3 linked regions of the Azoarcus olearius genome follow. The protein of the gene in region 2 interacts with the protein of the main gene of each other region in a pairwise test. Links are inferred from orthologs where the notes say so. Each region holds a gene or a part of one and is shown on either strand. Other genes may lie near its edges.

Region 1 (5,368 bases), 790 kb from region 2 along the record:
CGAGCGTGTAGGCGGCATAGTTGCGCGCCAGCACGACGCCGTTGCGGTCGGTGATGGTGCCGCGGTTGGGCACGACCGGCAGCAGTGCGATGCGGTTGTCCTCGGCGCGGGTGTGGAAATACGCGTGCCGCGTCACCTGCAGGTAGTAGAAGCGCATCGCCAGCAGCGCGAAGCAGGCGAGGATGAACAGCGCTGCCACCACCACACGGTTGCGGAAGCGCGATTTTTCCTGGGCCGGGGTGCGAAACTCGGTCATGGGCGCGGATCAGATCGGCCGGTTGTCGTCCCGGTCGACCGGCTGGTATTGCGGCAGCAGCAGCAGGTAGTTCAGCGGCACCCACAGCGCGACGGCAGTGAAACTCGACAGGAAATACGCCCAGCCGGGGAACTCGGCCCCCGCGATCAGCCGCACCGCCACCATCAGCATCTGCGACGCCAGCAGCATCGGCAACACATGCAGCGCCTGCAGCAGCGGCGGAAACCACATCACCCGGCGCGCCAGGCCGGTGGCCAGATAGGCAAGCACGACGTAGGCGAGCGCATGCTGCCCCATCGCCGCCCCCTGACCGATATCGACGAGCACGCCGAACAGGAAACCCGCGCCCATGCCGATGCGCAGCGGTTCGCGGATGCACCAGAAGGCCAGCACCAGCGCCACCCAGTCGGGCACGCCCGGAAACCGGCCCGTGGGGACGTAAGCGAGCGCGAGCGCGACCATCAGGCTGAAATAGATGAAGCCGAGCCGGACCGGCAGCAGGATGCGACTCGAACGATTTGTCGGCTGCATGGGTCAGTGTCCTCCATCGCCACGGCGGGCCCGCCGCCCTTCGGCCGGCGGCGCCGGCGCAGGATCGACCGGAATGGGCGGCGGAGGTTCGGCGCGGCCCAGCACCAGCACCTGGCTGCTGCGCTCGACGCCCGCCACCGGCTTGCAGACGATGCGCGCAAAGGCCTCCGCCTCGCGGTCGACCGACAGCACTTCGGCCACCGGCAAACCGGGCAGGAACACGCCGTCCAGCCCCGAGGTGACCAGCATGTCGCCCACCTGGATATCGGCGCCCGCGATCACGAACCTCAGCTCGATGCGTCCCTGGCCGGTACCGAACAGCACCCCGCGCAAGCCGTTGCGCAGCACGCGCACCGGGATCGCCTGGTTGCGGTCGGTCAGCAGCGTGACTTCGGACTGGATCGGATAGACGCGCGTCACCTGGCCGATGACGCCGTCGGAATCGACCACCGCCAGGCCGGCCTCGACCCCCTGCTGCGCGCCGCGGTCGAGGATGACCTTGCGCGCGAAGGGATCGGGCGCGTTATAGAGGATTTCGGCGGCGACACTCTTTACCTGCACCCGCTCGGCCATCTGCATCAGACCGCGCAGCTGCTTGTATTCCTGCTCGAGCTGCTCGTAGCGCAGCAGCCGTTCGGCCGCGCCGAGCTGCTGGCGGCGCAGGTCGGCGTTTTCGAGCTGGACCTCGATCAGCGTGGCGAAATAGCGCGAGGCGTTGCGCACGAAATCGGCCGGCGTCGCCGCGGCCATCTGCAGCGGGTAGGTCACCACCGACAGCCCCTGGCGGAAGACCTCCAGGTAGCGGAAGCGCAGGTCGGCCACCAGCATCGCCAGGCAGACCGAGACGAGCAGGAACAGGCGCGCCAGCGGTGCGAGGCCGCGCCGGAAAATAGGAGGCGGCTGATGGCCGGCGAGGGACATCCTGGGATTTCCGGATCAGCAGGAAAAACGCCGTGACTGCGCGGATCAGTCCGACGTGAAGATGGAGCCGAGCTTGTCCATCTTGTCGAGCGCCAGGCCGCAGCCGCGCGCCACGCAGGTCAGCGGCTCCTCGGCCACGATCACCGGCAGGCCGGTCTCCTCCATCAGCAGGCGGTCGAGGTCGCGCAGCAGCGCACCGCCGCCGGTTAGCACCATGCCGCGGTCGGCGATGTCGGCGCCGAGTTCGGGCGGGGTCTGTTCCAGCGCGATCTTGACCGCGGAGACGATCTGGTTGAGCGGTTCGGTGAGCGCTTCCAGGATTTCGTTGGACGAGATGGTGAAGCTGCGCGGGATGCCTTCGGCCAGGTTGCGGCCCTTGACTTCCATTTCGCGCACTTCGGAGCCGGGGAAGGCCGAGCCGATGTTCTTCTTGATGTTCTCGGCGGTGGTGTCGCCGATCAGCATGCCGTAGTTGCGGCGGATGTAATTGACGATGGCATCGTCGAACTTGTCGCCGCCGACGCGCACGCTGCCGGCATAGACCATGCCGCCGAGCGAGATCACGCCGACTTCGGTGGTGCCCCCGCCGATGTCGACCACCATGGAGCCGGTGGCATCCGACACCGGCAGGCCGGCGCCGATCGCCGCGGCCATCGGTTCCTCGATCAGATACACCTGCGAGGCGCCTGCGGCGAGGGCCGCGTCACGGATCGCGCGGCGTTCGACCTGGGTGGAGCCGCAGGGCACGCAGATGATGATGCGCGGGCTGGGCGACAGCAGGCGGGAATCGTGCACCTTCTTGATGAACTGCTTGATCATCTGCTCGGTGACGACGAAATCGGCGATGACACCGTCCTTCATCGGGCGAATCGCGGTGATGTTGCCCGGGGTCTTGCCAAGCATCTGCTTGGCCGCGTGGCCCACCGCCTGGATGGTGCGCTTGGCGTTGGGACCGCCCTCGGTGCGGATGGCGACCACGGAGGGTTCGTCGAGCACGATGCCCTTGCCGCGCACGTAGATCAGCGTGTTCGCAGTGCCAAGGTCGATGGCGAGATCGTTGGAAAAATAAGAGCGCAGAAAACCAAACATGAGGGATTCCGAAACCGGTGGGGAAGAAGCGCCGCGGAGGGGCGGGCCCGGAGCCAGGCCAAAGGCGGATATGATAACCTACAAACCTTTGTCGATTCAGCAGGTTTTGTTTCCCCATGTCGTTGTCCAATGAACAGGTGGGCCGCATTGCCCGCCTCGCCCGCCTGGCGATTTCCGAGGGTGAAATCGACGCCGTTCGCGCCAAGCTCGACGGCATTTTCGGCCTGATCGAGCAGATGCAGGCGGTCGACACCGCCGGGGTCGAGCCGATGAGCCATCCGCAGGAGCTGGCCACCCGCCTGCGCGACGACGTGGTCACCGAAACCGACCGCCGCAGCGCCTTCCAGTCCGTCGCCCCGCAGACCGAGGCCGGCCTGTATCTGGTGCCCAAGGTCATCGAATGAACCCGCGGCCGGCACCCCTGTGCTGCCGGCCGCGCCCACACGCTTCCCGCCCATGATCAACGCTTCCGTTTCCGAGCTGCGCCGCGCGCTCGACACCCGGCAGGTTTCCAGCGTCGAGCTGGCCACGCTCTTCCTCGACCGCATCGCGGAACGCAATCCGGCCCTCAACGCCTTCATCACGATCGACCGCGAAGGCGCGCTCGCCGCCGCGCGCGCGGCCGACGCCCGCATCGCCGCCGGCACTGCCGGTCCGCTCACCGGCATCCCGCTCGCGCACAAGGACCTGTTCTGCACCGAAGGCGTGCTGACCACCTGTGGCTCGAAGATGCTGGCCGACTTCGTCAGCCCCTATGACGCCCACGTCGTCAGCCGGCTGAAGGACGCCGGCGCCGTCAGCCTGGGCAAGACCAACATGGACGAGTTCGCGATGGGCTCGTCGAACGAGTCCTCGCACTACGGCGCGGTGCGCAATCCGTGGGACACCACCCGCATTCCCGGCGGCTCGTCGGGCGGCTCGGCGGCCGCGGTGGCCGCCCGCCTGGTGCCGCTTGCCACCGGCTCCGACACCGGCGGCTCGGTGCGCCAGCCCGCCTCGCACACCGGCGTCACCGGCATCAAGCCCACCTACGGCGTCGTCAGCCGCTACGGCATGATCGCCTACGCCTCCTCGCTCGATCAGGGCGGCGCCTTCGGCGCTTCGGCGGAAGACTGCGCGCTGCTGCTCACGGCCATGGCCGGCTTCGATCCGCGCGACTCCACCTGCCTCGACCGCCCGGCCGAGGACTACGCGGCCGCACTCGCGCCCACCGCCGGCGGCAAGCCGCTCGCCGGCCTGCGCATTGGCCTGCCGCGCGAGTTCTTCGCCGAAGGCATGGCGGACGACGTGCGCGCAGCGGTGGACGCCGCGCTCGACCAGTACCGCGCGCTCGGCGCCGTCACCGTCGAGGTCAGCCTGCCCAACGCCAAACTGGCCGTGCCCGCCTACTACGTGATCGCGCCGGCCGAGGCGTCGAGCAACCTGTCCCGTTTCGACGGCGTGCGCTACGGCCACCGCGCCGCGGAATACGGCGACCTCAACGACATGTACTGCAAGAGCCGCGCGGAAGGCTTCGGCGCCGAGGTCAAGCGCCGCATCCTGGTCGGTACCTATGTGCTGTCGCACGGCTACTACGACGCCTACTACCTGCAGGCGCAGAAGCTGCGCCGCCTGATCGCGCAGGACTTCCAGGCCGCCTTCGCGCAGTGCGACGTCATTGCCGGCCCCACCAGCCCGACCACGGCGTGGGCGATTGGCGAGAAGGCGGACGACCCGGTGCAGATGTACCTGTCGGACATCTACACGATCGCGGTCAACCTCGCCGGCTTGCCCGGCCTGTCCCACCCCTGCGGTTTCGGCGCCGGGCGCCTGCCGGTGGGCCTGCAGCTGATCGGCAACTACTTCGGCGAAAGCCGCCTGCTGGCCACTGCACACCAGTACCAGCAGGCAAGCGACTGGCATCTGCAGCGCCCCGAGTAACGCCCATGGCCCGCTTCGCCCTCCGCCTCGCCGGCCGCATCGCCGCAGCCGGGTTAGCGCTGTGGCTGGCGGCCTGCGCGACGCCCCCGGCCGGAACCGAGCCGGCCACCCGGCAGGAAGCCGAAGAGATGGAAGAAGCGCCGACAGCCGCCCGCGGCCGCCTGAAGCCGATGCCGATCCGGCCGCTCACGGTGCAGGCCGACTGCACCTTCCGCGACGAAGCCGGCTACGCGGCCTCCACCCGGCTCGACGTCAGCGCGTCGCAGGTGCGCGGCTTCGCCGCCAATGTCGAGGTGCCACGCCGCGGCAGCTGCCATTTCGATCTGGCGGACTTCCGCCAGGTGCCGGCCGAAACCCATGTGGAACTGCGGGCCCGCGACGGTTGCACGGTGCGCATGTGGGAACAGGGCGACCAGGTCACGGTCGCCTTCACCCAGTGCGCCAACCGCTGCAGCAAGGGCACTTTCGAGTACGTGTGGCCCATCCTGGTGGACCGCCCGAGCGGACAATGCAATTGACGCGCAACGTGCCGGCCCGACCCTGGCCGTGCACCGCCTGAAACAACGGAAACGAACATGAGCAGATCGGATTGGGAAGTCGTCATCGGGCTGGAGGTCCATGCCCAGCTCAACACCGCGTCGAAGATTTTCT
Region 2 (5,315 bases):
ATTGACGCCGGCGGACGGCGTCATCGCAGGAAAAGGCAAGCAATGAGCAAGGAATACAAGGAACTGATCGTCGGGCTGGACATTGGCACCGCCAAGATCACCTGCATGGTGGCCGAGGTGCGGCCGGACGGCCGGCTCAATGTCGTCGGCCTCGGCACCCAGCCGACCAGCGGGTTGAAGCGCGGCGTGGTGGTGAACATCGAGGCCACGGTGGACGCGATCTCGCGCGTGATCCAGGAGGTCGAGCTGATGGCCGACTGCAAGATCCGCGATGTGTACACCGGCATCGCCGGCAGCCACATCAAGAGCTTCAACTCAAACGGCATGGTCGCGATCAAGGACAAGGAGGTCACGCCGCTCGACGTCGAGCGCGTGATCGAGGTCGCGCGCGCGATGCCGATCCCGGCCGAGCAGCAGATCCTGCACATCCTCACCCAGGAATTCATCATCGACGGCCAGGGCGGCGTGCGCGAACCCATCGGCATGAGCGGCGTCAAGCTGGAAGTGAAGGTGCACATCGTCACCGGCGCGGTGTCGGCGGCGCAGAACGTCATCAAGTGCGTGCGCCGCTGTGGCCTTGAGGTGATGGACCTGATCCTGCAGCCGCTGGCTTCCAGCTACGCGGTGCTGACCGAGGATGAGAAGGAGCTCGGCGTCTGTCTGGTGGACATCGGCGGTGGCACCACCGACATCGCCGTGTTCACCCAGGGCGCGATCCGCCATACCGCGGTGCTGCCGATCGCCGGCGACCAGATCACCAACGACATCGCGATGGCGCTGCGTACCCCGACCGCCGAGGCGGAGGACATCAAGATCCACCAAGGCGTGGCAATGCACCAGATGGCCGACGCCGAGGAAATGATCGAAGTGCCGGGCGTGGGCGATCGTCCGCCGCGCAAGCTGTCGCGCCAGGCGCTGGCCGACGTCATCGAGCCGCGCGTGTCGGAGCTGTTCGAGCTGGTGCAGGCGGAGTTGCGCCGCAGCGGCTACGAGGAACTGCTGTCGTCCGGCATCGTGCTGACCGGCGGTTCGTCGGTGATGCGCGGCATGGCCGAGCTGGGCGAGGACGTGTTCCACATGCCGGTGCGCATCGGTTCGCCGCAGTACGACGGGGGCTTGGCCGACGTCGTCTGCCAGCCACGCTACGCCACCGCGATGGGCCTGGTGATGGAAGGCGCGGCGCAGCGCCGGCGCGGCATCCAGGCGCGCGACACGCGTTCGGTGAAGCAGATCTTCGGGCGCATGAAGGCCTGGTTCGAAAAGAATTTCTGACCGCAGACATAAATGCAGTCATTTTGAATGAGTACCTGTGTTCGGCCCGATATTTAGTAGTAGACTTTATGGTTAATACTAGATACGGGTCGGTCGGGTGTCGGTTGAATAGCAGGGCCGTTTTCCATGGAGGCGAGGCAAATGTTTGAAATCGTTGAGAAAGAACCGACCGGAACGATCATCAAGGTGATCGGCATCGGGGGCGCCGGTGGCAACGCCGTCGATCACATGATCCGCGAGGGAGTGCAGGGGGTGCAGTTCATCTCCGCCAATACCGATGCGCAGGCGCTGTCGCGCTGCCTGGCGTCGACCAAGATCCAGCTCGGCGTCACCGGTCTTGGCGCCGGTTCCAAGCCGGAAGCCGGCCGCGCCGCGGCGCAGGAGTCGCGCGAGCAGATCGCCGCCGCGCTCGAAGGTGCCCACATGTGCTTCATCACCGGCGGCATGGGTGGCGGCACCGGTACCGGCGCCGCGCCGGTCGTGGCGGAAATCGCCAAGGAAATGGGCATCCTGTGCGTTGCCGTGGTGACCAAGCCCTTCGATTTCGAGAACCGCATCCGCGTTGCCGAAAGCGGCGTCGAGGAACTGACCCGCCACGTCGATTCGCTGATCGTGGTGCTCAACGACAAGCTGCTCGACGTGTTCGGTGACGATGCCGGCTTCGAGGAGTGCTTCCGCTCTGCCGACAACGTGCTGCGCTCGGCCGTCGGCGGCATCGCCGAGATCATCAACGTGCCGGGTCTGGTCAACGTCGACTTCCAGGACGTGCGCACCGCGATGGCCGAAATGGGCCGTGCCATGATGGGGTCGGCCGAAGCCTCCGGCATGGACCGCGCCCGCATCGCCGCCGAGCAGGCCGCCGTGTCGCCGCTGCTGGAGGGCACCGAGCTGTCCGGCGCGCGCTGCGTGCTGATCAACATCACCGCCAGCAAGTCGCTGAAGATGTCGGAAGTGCGCGACGCGGTGAAGACGGTGCAGGCCTTCGCCGCGCCGGAAGCCTTCGTCAAGTACGGCACCGTGTTCGACGAGAGCATGGGCGACAACATCCGCATCACCGTGGTCGCTACCGGCCTGGGCACCCCGCGCGCCGCGCGCCAGCCGGTGATGCAGGTTGTGCAGGGCACCGGCACTTACGGCCCGATGGGCGGTGTCGATGCCAACCCCGCGATGCCGGAGGTGTTCCGCACCGGCCGCGGCGGCGCCCGCACCACCGTGGATGCGATGGCGAGCAACGGCATGGGCAATTACGACATCCCCGCTTTCCTGCGCCGTCAGGCCGACTAAGCACTGCGGCGTCCAGCCGCAGCCGACGGGCATCCCGTGCGTGCCGCCGCCTCCGGCGCGCGCGGGATGCCCGTCGCTTTTTCCTATCGCCGCGATAGCGCCCCCGCTGCCGGAAGCCCTCCATGGCACGTGCTAAACTATTGGCGTGATGAAGGAAAACAACAAATGATCCGGCAACGTACGCTCAAGTCCACGGTCAAGGCGACCGGGGTCGGCCTCCATGGCGGGCGCAAGGTCAACCTTGTGCTGCGGCCTGCTGCGCCGGATACCGGCATCGTCTTCCATCGCGTCGACCTCGATCCGCCGCTCGACCTGCCCGCCGATCCGTACGCCGTCTGCGACACCCGCATGTGCTCCGGGCTGGAGAAGGGCGGCCAGAAGGTCGGCACCGTCGAGCACCTGATGTCCGCGCTGGCCGGGCTGGGTATCGACAATCTGCATATCGACGTCGATGCGCCGGAAATTCCCATCCTCGACGGCAGCTCCGGCCCCTTCGTGTTCCTGCTGCAGTCCGCCGGCATCGAGGAGCAGAAGGCGCCCAAGCGCTTCCTGCGGGTCAAGAAGCCGGTGGAGTACCGCGAGGGCGACAAATGGGTGCGGCTGGAACCCTACGACGGTTTCCGGCTCGACTTCTCGATCGTCTTCAATCATCCGGCCATCGACAGCACCTCGACCGCGGTCAGCATCGACTTCGCCACCCACTCCTATGTGCGCGATGTCGCGCGGGCGCGCACCTTCGGCTTCATGCAGGATGTCGAGTTCATGCGCGCCAACGGGCTGGCGCTGGGTGGCAGCCTGGAAAACGCGATCGTGATGGACGAGTACCGGGTGCTCAACGCCGACGGGCTTCGCTACGCGGACGAGTTCGTCAAGCACAAGGTGCTCGATGCGATCGGCGACCTCTATCTGTGCGGCCATCCGCTGCTGGCGCGTTATTCGGCTCACAAGTCCGGCCATGCCTTGAACAACCAGATCCTGCGTGTGCTGCTCGAAGACCGCAGCGCCTGGGAGATCGTCAGCTTCGAACGCGAGGCCGCGACGCCGCCGGCGGTGGCCCACCAGTTCGCGCCGGTGCTGGCGGCCGCGTGAGCGCTCCGCACCCATCAAAAACCGGACGGGCGCAATGCTGATCATGCGGCTCGCCATCCTGCTCGTGGTGCTGGGCACCGGCGGCTCGCTGCTGCTGTGGCTCGCCACCGGCAAGCCGCGCTACAAGGCGTGGGCGTGGAAAAGCCTGCGCTTCGGGCTGGTCGTGGTGTTGGTGTTCTTCGCGCTGCTTCTGGTCGAACGGGTGCTCGCCCCCACCCTTTGACGCTTCAGCTGCTGCGTCGCGCCAGCCGTTCCAGCGATGCGCGCAGCGGCGAATCCGCCGGCAGCGTGGCGGCAAAGTCGGTGATGCTGCTGCGCGCCGTCTGCGAGATGTGGCGCTCCGGCGGCGGCCGGCGCCATTCCGCCTGCTGTGGCGTCGCCACCTTCACCTTGATCGACTGCAGCGGATAACCGGCCTGGAGAAACTGGGCCTGCAGGCTGGGCAGCATCTGCTTGAGCCGGCTGGCGGCCGCCCCGCCCTGTGCGGCGATGACGAGCGCGTCGTCCTTGATGTTGGCGACGCGGCACGCGTCGGCCAGCGCCGGCGGCAGCAGGCGTTCCAGCACGCCCTGCAGGCGGCGCAGCCGGGCGGCGTGGTCTTGCAGGCGGGCGAGGGCGTCGCCGCTGCCGAGGTAGCGTTGCAGGAGTCGGGTCATGGTGCGGCGCGGAGGGCGTTTTGGTGGCGCCAGTGGCGCGTCATGGGGCGATTAACGCGACATGATAAACTCGCCGCTTTGCCGAATCGACCTCGCCCCCATCTCATGATCTCCGGTCTGCTCAAGAAACTCTTCGGTAGTCGCAACGACCGTCTCATTCGCCAGTATTCCCAGAACGTGCGCAAGATCAACGCGCTCGAGCCGGAGATCGCAGCGCTTTCCGACGAGGCCCTGCGGGGCAAGACCGGCGAGTTCCGCCAGCGGCTGGCGGACGGTGCGACGCTGGACGATCTGCTGCCGGAAGCGTTCGCCGTCGTGCGCGAAGCCGGCAAGCGGGTGCACGGCATGCGCCACTTCGACGTCCAGCTGATCGGCGGCATGGTGCTGCACGACGGCAAGATCGCCGAAATGCGCACCGGCGAAGGCAAGACCCTGGTCGCAACGCTCGCCGCCTACCTCAACGCGCTGCCCGGCAAGGGCGTGCATGTCATCACGGTCAACGACTACCTGGCCAGCCGCGACGCCGAGATGATGGGGCGCATCTACGGCTTTCTTGGGCTCACTACCGGCTGCAACCTGTCGCGCATGGGCCATGCGGAGAAGCAGCTCGCCTACGCTGCGGACATCACCTACGGCACCAACAACGAATTCGGCTTCGACTACCTGCGCGACAACATGGTCTATGCGACCGGCGAGCGGGTGCAGCGCGGCCTCAACTTTGCCGTGGTCGACGAGGTGGACTCCATCCTAATCGACGAGGCGCGCACGCCGCTGATCATCTCCGGCCAGGCCGAAGACCACACCGACCTTTACCTGAAGATGAACCAGGTGGCACCGCTGTTGAAGCGCCAGGAAGGCGGGCTGGACGACAAGGACAGCGTGATCGAGCCGGGCGACTACACGGTCGACCTCAAGGCCCATCAGGTGCTGCTCACCGAGCAGGGCCACGAGAATGCGGAACAGATCCTGGTGCGCATCGGCCTGCTGCCGGAAGGCGCCGGGCTGTACGAGCCG
Region 3 (5,492 bases), 160 kb from region 2 along the record:
TCGGCAATACCCGGATCAAGTGGCGGGTCGTTCAAGCGGCCGGCACGCCGGCAATGGCCGAGGGGGCGCTCGGCCATGCCGAAGTCCATGGGTTGCAGGCGATAGTGGCGGGCTTTCCGGCACTCCGGCGCATGGTCGGCAGCAACGTCGCAGGAGCGAGCCTGGGCGCCGCACTGGACGGCATGCTGACCACCGCCGGCATTGCCGGTCGATGGGTGCAGGCCGCCCGCGACGAACACGGCGTCCGCAACGGCTACGACCGTCCTGCGCAGCTCGGCACCGACCGCTGGGCGGCCCTGATCGGCGCGCGGCGGCTGCATGGCGGCCCCTGCCTCGTCGTCAGCGCCGGCACCGCCACCACGGTGGATCACCTGGATGCGGACGGACAGTTCCAGGGCGGGCTCATCCTGCCCGGCATCGACCTCATGCGCCAATCCCTGGCATCGAATACCAGCGGACTGCGGCTGGAGGACGGCCACGTTACGCCCCATCCTCGCAACACCGCGGACGCGATCGAGTCGGGTTGTGCGATGGCGCAGGCAGGTGCTGTCGAGCGCATGTTCGCGCAACTCGTCCCTCAGGAGGACGCACTGTGCGTGCTCACCGGCGGCGCTGCGCCACGGTTTGCCGACCTTCTGTCGGTTCGAACCCGCGCCGTGCCCAACCTGGTCCTCGACGGACTCGCCGTCATTGCCGCGGCGGACGCCGCGGACAGTTGAACCCCCCACCCTACCGGCACCCGGGCGTGGCCCGGCTACGGACGAATCAGGTAAGCTCTTCGCATGGTCTGGACACGCTTTGCGCTCATCCTGCTGCTGATTCTCAACGGCCTCGCCCTTGCCGCGATCGCCGGTTGGTTCGGCGCTCCCGCGTCCGTCGGCGAGCCCGAACGCGTCGCCAACCAGTTGCATCCGGAACGGGTGCGCTTCATCGGTGAACAGGCGCCGTCGGCGAGCGCCGCGGTCTCGGCCGCCCCCGCAGCAACAGCGGACAACACGACCGCCGCCAATGAAGCCCCGGCTCCGTCGGCTCCACCGGCAGAGCCGCCGCCCGCATCGACCCTGGCGTGCGCGTCCTGGTCCGGACTCAGCGCAGAAGAAGCCGAACGTCTCGCTGCCCGCATCGCCGAAGCGGGCCTTACCGTTCGCCGTCACAGCGGCGAAGCGCCCGCGTCGTGGTGGGTCCGTTTGCCGCCGCAGGGTTCGCGCGATCAGGCGGAACGCAAGGTGCGCGAATTGAAGGCACTTGGTGTCACCGACTACTTCATCGTGCAGGATGCGGGGCCAAACCAGTTTGCGATCTCGTTGGGCCTGTTCAAATCCGAAGCCGCAGCCCACCAACAACTCGCACAGCTGCGCAGCCGCGGTGTGCGCACTGCGGGTGTCGCGCCCCGCCTGGCTGTCACGCAGGCCGTCGATGCCATCGCCACGGAGGAACAATTGCGGCGTGTCGCGACCGGCCTCCCCGCTGCGAACGCGACCTGCACGCCGTGAAACGCCCCTACGTCGTCGGCCTGAGCGGAGGCATAGGCAGCGGCAAGAGCGCAGCGGCGGATCGCTTCGCCCACCTGGGCGCCACGCTCGTCGATACCGATGCGATCGCACACGCGCTGACCGGCCCCGGCGGCGCGGCGATGCCGCAGATCGCCGCACACTTCGGCTCAGCCTGTATCACCGCCGACGGCCGCATGGACCGTGATGCGATGCGGGCGCTGGTCTTCTCCCGACCCGCCGCCCGACGCGAACTGGAAGCCATCCTGCATCCGATGATCCGGACCGAAAGCGACCGCCAGGTGGCCGCTGCACCCAGCCCCTACGTCATCCTCGCCATTCCCCTGCTCGTTGAATCCGGCACCGCCCGCGCGCGGTGCGACCGGATCTGCATCGTCGATTGCCCTGAAGCCTTGCAGATCGAACGGGTGCGGGCGCGAAGCGGGCTGGAGGAGGCGCAGATTCTCGCGATCATGCGGGCACAGGCCAGCCGGGCGGAGCGCCTGGCCGTAGCCGACGACGTGATCGACAACAGCACGACCCTGAGCGCCTTGCATGCACAGGTGGATATCCTGCATGCGCGCTATCTCGCGCTCGCGGGCGATACCACCAAGGTCTAGGCGGTGCAACGGCGGGCTGGCGACGCTGTGCTATCATCGACCGATTACTCTGGAGCGCCGGAATCTTGCGGACAAGACGCGGTGATTAGCTACGAATACCCTCTCAGCGAGCGCATTCGCACGCTACTTCGCCTTGAAGACCTGTTCCGCAAGGTCGCTCATTTTGGCGGCAGCGAAGCACCGCTCGACCATCATGTCGCGCTGCTGACCATCTTCGAGATTCTTGAAGTCGCCAGCCGCGCCGACCTGAAGGTCGACCTGGTGCAGGAGCTTGAGCGGCAGCGTCAGATCCTGCTGTCGTTCCGCAACAACCCGGAAATTTCCGAAGAGGCGCTGGCCGGCGCGCTTTATGAGATCGAACAGGCCTCGACCGCGCTGCTGTCGATGGCGGGCAAGATCGGGCAATACCTGCGCGAGAACGAGTGGCTGATGGGCATCCGCAGCCGCGCGGCAATTCCCGGTGGCGTCTGTCAGTTCGACCTGCCTTCCTACCATTTCTGGCTGAACCGGGACGCGGCCGAACGGCGTCACGACCTTGACGCCTGGATCATGCCGATGACGCCGATCCGCGACGGCATCGAAATCGTGATGCGTCTGTTGCGGAGCAGCGGCCGCCCCGAGCAGCAACGCGCACGCGCCGGCACCTACCAGCTGACGATGGCGGGACGCGTCGCCCAGATGTTGCGCGTGCGCATTCCGCGCAGCGAAGCGGTCGTGCCGGAGATCAGCGCCAACAAGTACGCACTCAACATCCGCTTCATGCTTCCCGAAACCGTTGCTCGTCCCCGCGTCGCCGAGCGCGAGATCACCTTCGAGCTGACTTTCTGCACGCTTTGAACGTGGTCGATCACGCCCCCCGCATCGTCAAATGCCCGACCTGCGGCGCCCAGGTGCCCTGGGTGCCGGAGAGCCGCTACCGGCCGTTCTGTTCGGCGCGTTGCCGCCAGATCGACCTCGGTGCATGGGCGAGCGAGGAATACAAGGTTCCGACCTCGCCCCCCGACGACACCGACGCGGCCGAAACCGGCTCGGGGCGCTAAGCGCCCCACGCCCCGCGGATCGCCGCAACACCATGCGCCCCATGGTCGCGGGCGCAATCCATGTCGCCCCAGCCGAGACCACCGAGCGCAAAGACCGGAAATGGCAGCGTGCCTGCCAACTCGCCAAAGCGCGCCCAGCCGAGCGCAGCCTGGCCAGGATGGGATGCCGTGGGCCGCACCGGCCCGAGCACGGCGTAGTCCAGCCCCAGGGCCGCCGCCGCCAGCAGCTCCTCTTCCGAGTGGCAAGACGCTCCGACCCACTCGAACGCGGGGCGGACCGTGCAATCAAGGAGTGCCGCTGACGGAAGGTGCACCCCGGGCGCACCCACTGCACGGGCAAGATCGAGGTCGCCATTGATGACCACGATTCCACCGGCCGCGGCTACGCGGCGCACCACTTCCTGTGCGAATTCGATCTGCTGCCGGCGAGGCAGCGCCGCTTCGCGCACCTGCACCAGGCGCAGGCCCGCGCCCAGGGCCTGCTCAAGCTCGTCCAGCTGACGCGCCACGCCCCGTTCGGCGGCCTGCGTGATACCCATCCGGCGCGGCAGTTGCAGCGCCTTCAGGATCGGGCCGTTGGCGGGCAACATCGGCGCGCACGCGGTCGCGATCAGCTCCGGCTCGGCCCAGCGCAGCGCCGCATGCACGTGCGCCACCGGCGCTCCGGACCACGCCGGAACCTCGAAGAAGTGCAAGCGGACGTGAGCGTGTTCGTAGTCGTGCTCGCGGGTCAGCCAGGGCCGCACGTGCGGCACCACGATGCCTAGCTCCTCGGCCAGCTCGCGCTTGAGCGCATCTGCCGCGGATTCGCCAGGTTCGACCTTGCCTCCGGGGAATTCCCAGTAGCCGGGATAGAAGGTGTCGGGTGCGCGCTGCCCGAGCAACACCCGTCCGCGCTCCAGGATGACCCCGGCCGCGACATTGACGATCTTGCGGGCGCCCACCTCAGCCATCCTCCCGGCCCGCGTAGTCCCGCGCGAACTGCCACGCAACCCGCCCAGAGCGTGCGCCACGCATCAGCGCCCACTGCAGCGCTTCCTGGCGTGCCGCCGCGATGCGCCGCTTGGGGACACGGAAGACGCCGAGCCAGTGCTCCACGATCTCCAGGTATTCATCCTGGTTGAAGGGATAGAAGGACACCCACAAGCCGAATCTGTCCGACAGCGACACCTTCTCCTCCACCGCCTCGCCAGGGTGAAGCTCGCCGCCGGCGTGACGTACCTGAAGATTTTCGTCGTGGTACTCCGGCATCAGGTGGCGACGGTTGGAGGTGGCGTAGACCAGCACGTTGGCCGACATCGCGGCAATCGACCCATCGAGCACGCTCTTCAAGGCCTTGTAGGCGTCCTCGCCTTCCTCGAACGACAGGTCGTCGCAGTAGAGGATGAAGCGCTCCGGCCGTCCCGCTACCAGGTCGACGATTTCGGGCAGCGCCACGAGGTCGGATTTGTCGACCTCGATCAGCCGCAGCCCCTGATCCGCATAAGCATTGAGCAAGCCCTTGATCAGCGAAGACTTCCCCGTTCCGCGCGCGCCGGTCAACAGGACATTGTTGGCGCTGCGGCCGGCGAGGAACTGACGCGTGTTGCGGTCTATACGCTCCTTCTGGGAATCGACGTCCTTCAGGTCCTCAAGGCGTATGCGGTCGACAAGCTTCACCGGCACCAGCGCGCCACGCCCGTTTCGCCGCTGCCAGCGGAAAGCCTTCGCCGCGGTCCAGTCCGGTTCGGGAGCCGGCGCCGGGAGCAGCGCATCGAGTCGATCCAGCAAGGCTTCAGCCCGCTGCAGGAATCCATTCAGGTCAGTCATCGTCGTTCTTGTCTTCCAGCTGGTTCCGGCCTCTTGGCCAGGTTGCCCACACCACGACACCGACCAGCGCGAGCGCAATGCCAACCTCGAGAAATATCACCCACATCCCGCACACCTCCGGCCGGCTCGCTAGAGCCCGTATACTTCGTTCGGTCCATGCAGTTTACCGTGAAGCAACCATGACGCTCCTGCCCCGCTCCATCGCCCCCGTCCTTGCCAGCTGCGCGCTGCTTCTGTCTGCCTGCAGTTCTTCGCCGACGCTGCCGGTCGCCCCGGTCTCCACGCCACAAGCCTGTCCATCGCCTACGGTGTGCCAAGCCTGCGCCGCATGTCCGGCAGCGCAGCCGGTGGCCGAAGTTCCGCCCCACCGCGCAGCCAGCTGGACGGAAATCGACGGCTGGCGGGACGACGACCCGAGCGAAGCGTGGTCCGCCTTTCGCAAGTCCTGCAACGTGCTAGAAAAACAGGCGCCGTGGCAGGCCAGCTGCAAAGCCGCCCGCCAGTTGGGAGAGGCGCCAGGCGCCGCGCAGGCA

Evidence for each region.
Region 1: the proteins of ftsZ (region 2) and dqs_RS00920 interact in binary tests that used the Escherichia coli proteins (3 or more experiments, as listed by UniProt). The link is inferred for Azoarcus olearius from one-to-one orthologs.
Region 3: the proteins of ftsZ (region 2) and zapD interact in binary tests that used the Escherichia coli proteins (3 or more experiments, as listed by UniProt). The link is inferred for Azoarcus olearius from one-to-one orthologs.

What each region holds. Positions count from the first base shown.
Region 1 is NZ_CP016210.1:203,732-209,099, reverse strand. Bases 776-3,620 are described here. They hold dqs_RS00920 (rod shape-determining protein), read right to left. Parts: upstream 2,798-3,620; coding sequence 1,754-2,797; downstream 776-1,753. Other genes in these bases: gatA (Asp-tRNA(Asn)/Glu-tRNA(Gln) amidotransferase subunit GatA), read left to right, coding at 3,254-3,620; gatC (Asp-tRNA(Asn)/Glu-tRNA(Gln) amidotransferase subunit GatC), read left to right, coding at 2,914-3,201; mreC (rod shape-determining protein MreC), read right to left, coding at 791-1,708; mreD (rod shape-determining protein MreD), read right to left, coding at 776-787. Also shown: mrdA (penicillin-binding protein 2), read right to left, coding at 1-256; more of mreD, read right to left, coding at 266-775; more of gatA, read left to right, coding at 3,621-4,717; dqs_RS00905 (hypothetical protein), read left to right, coding at 4,723-5,235; Asp-tRNA(Asn)/Glu-tRNA(Gln) amidotransferase subunit GatB, read left to right, coding at 5,293-5,368. UniProt on the Escherichia coli protein: Forms membrane-associated dynamic filaments that are essential for cell shape determination. Acts by regulating cell wall synthesis and cell elongation, and thus cell shape.
Region 2 is NZ_CP016210.1:989,844-995,158, forward strand. What follows is about bases 693-3,484. They hold ftsZ (cell division protein FtsZ), read left to right. Parts: upstream 693-1,413; coding sequence 1,414-2,556; downstream 2,557-3,484. Other genes in these bases: ftsA (cell division protein FtsA), read left to right, coding at 693-1,272; lpxC (UDP-3-O-acyl-N-acetylglucosamine deacetylase), read left to right, coding at 2,722-3,484. Also shown: dqs_RS04715 (cell division protein FtsQ/DivIB), read left to right, coding at 1-46; more of ftsA, read left to right, coding at 43-692; more of lpxC, read left to right, coding at 3,485-3,645; dqs_RS04735 (hypothetical protein), read left to right, coding at 3,680-3,868; dqs_RS04740 (DciA family protein), read right to left, coding at 3,873-4,301; preprotein translocase subunit SecA, read left to right, coding at 4,407-5,315. UniProt on the Escherichia coli protein: Essential cell division protein that forms a contractile ring structure (Z ring) at the future cell division site. The regulation of the ring assembly controls the timing and the location of cell division.
Region 3 is NZ_CP016210.1:827,438-832,929, reverse strand. What follows is about bases 1,101-4,069. They hold zapD (cell division protein ZapD), read left to right. Parts: upstream 1,101-2,191; coding sequence 2,192-2,947; downstream 2,948-4,069. Other genes in these bases: dqs_RS03940 (Nudix family hydrolase), read right to left, coding at 3,147-4,069; dqs_RS03945 (DNA gyrase inhibitor YacG), read left to right, coding at 2,950-3,150; coaE (dephospho-CoA kinase), read left to right, coding at 1,490-2,110; dqs_RS03960 (SPOR domain-containing protein), read left to right, coding at 1,101-1,493. Outside these bases: dqs_RS03965 (type III pantothenate kinase), read left to right, coding at 1-719; more of dqs_RS03960, read left to right, coding at 783-1,100; more of dqs_RS03940, read right to left, coding at 4,070-4,103; dqs_RS03935 (ATP-binding protein), read right to left, coding at 4,096-4,959; mltA (murein transglycosylase A), read left to right, coding at 5,139-5,492. UniProt on the Escherichia coli protein: Cell division factor that enhances FtsZ-ring assembly. Directly interacts with FtsZ and promotes bundling of FtsZ protofilaments, with a reduction in FtsZ GTPase activity.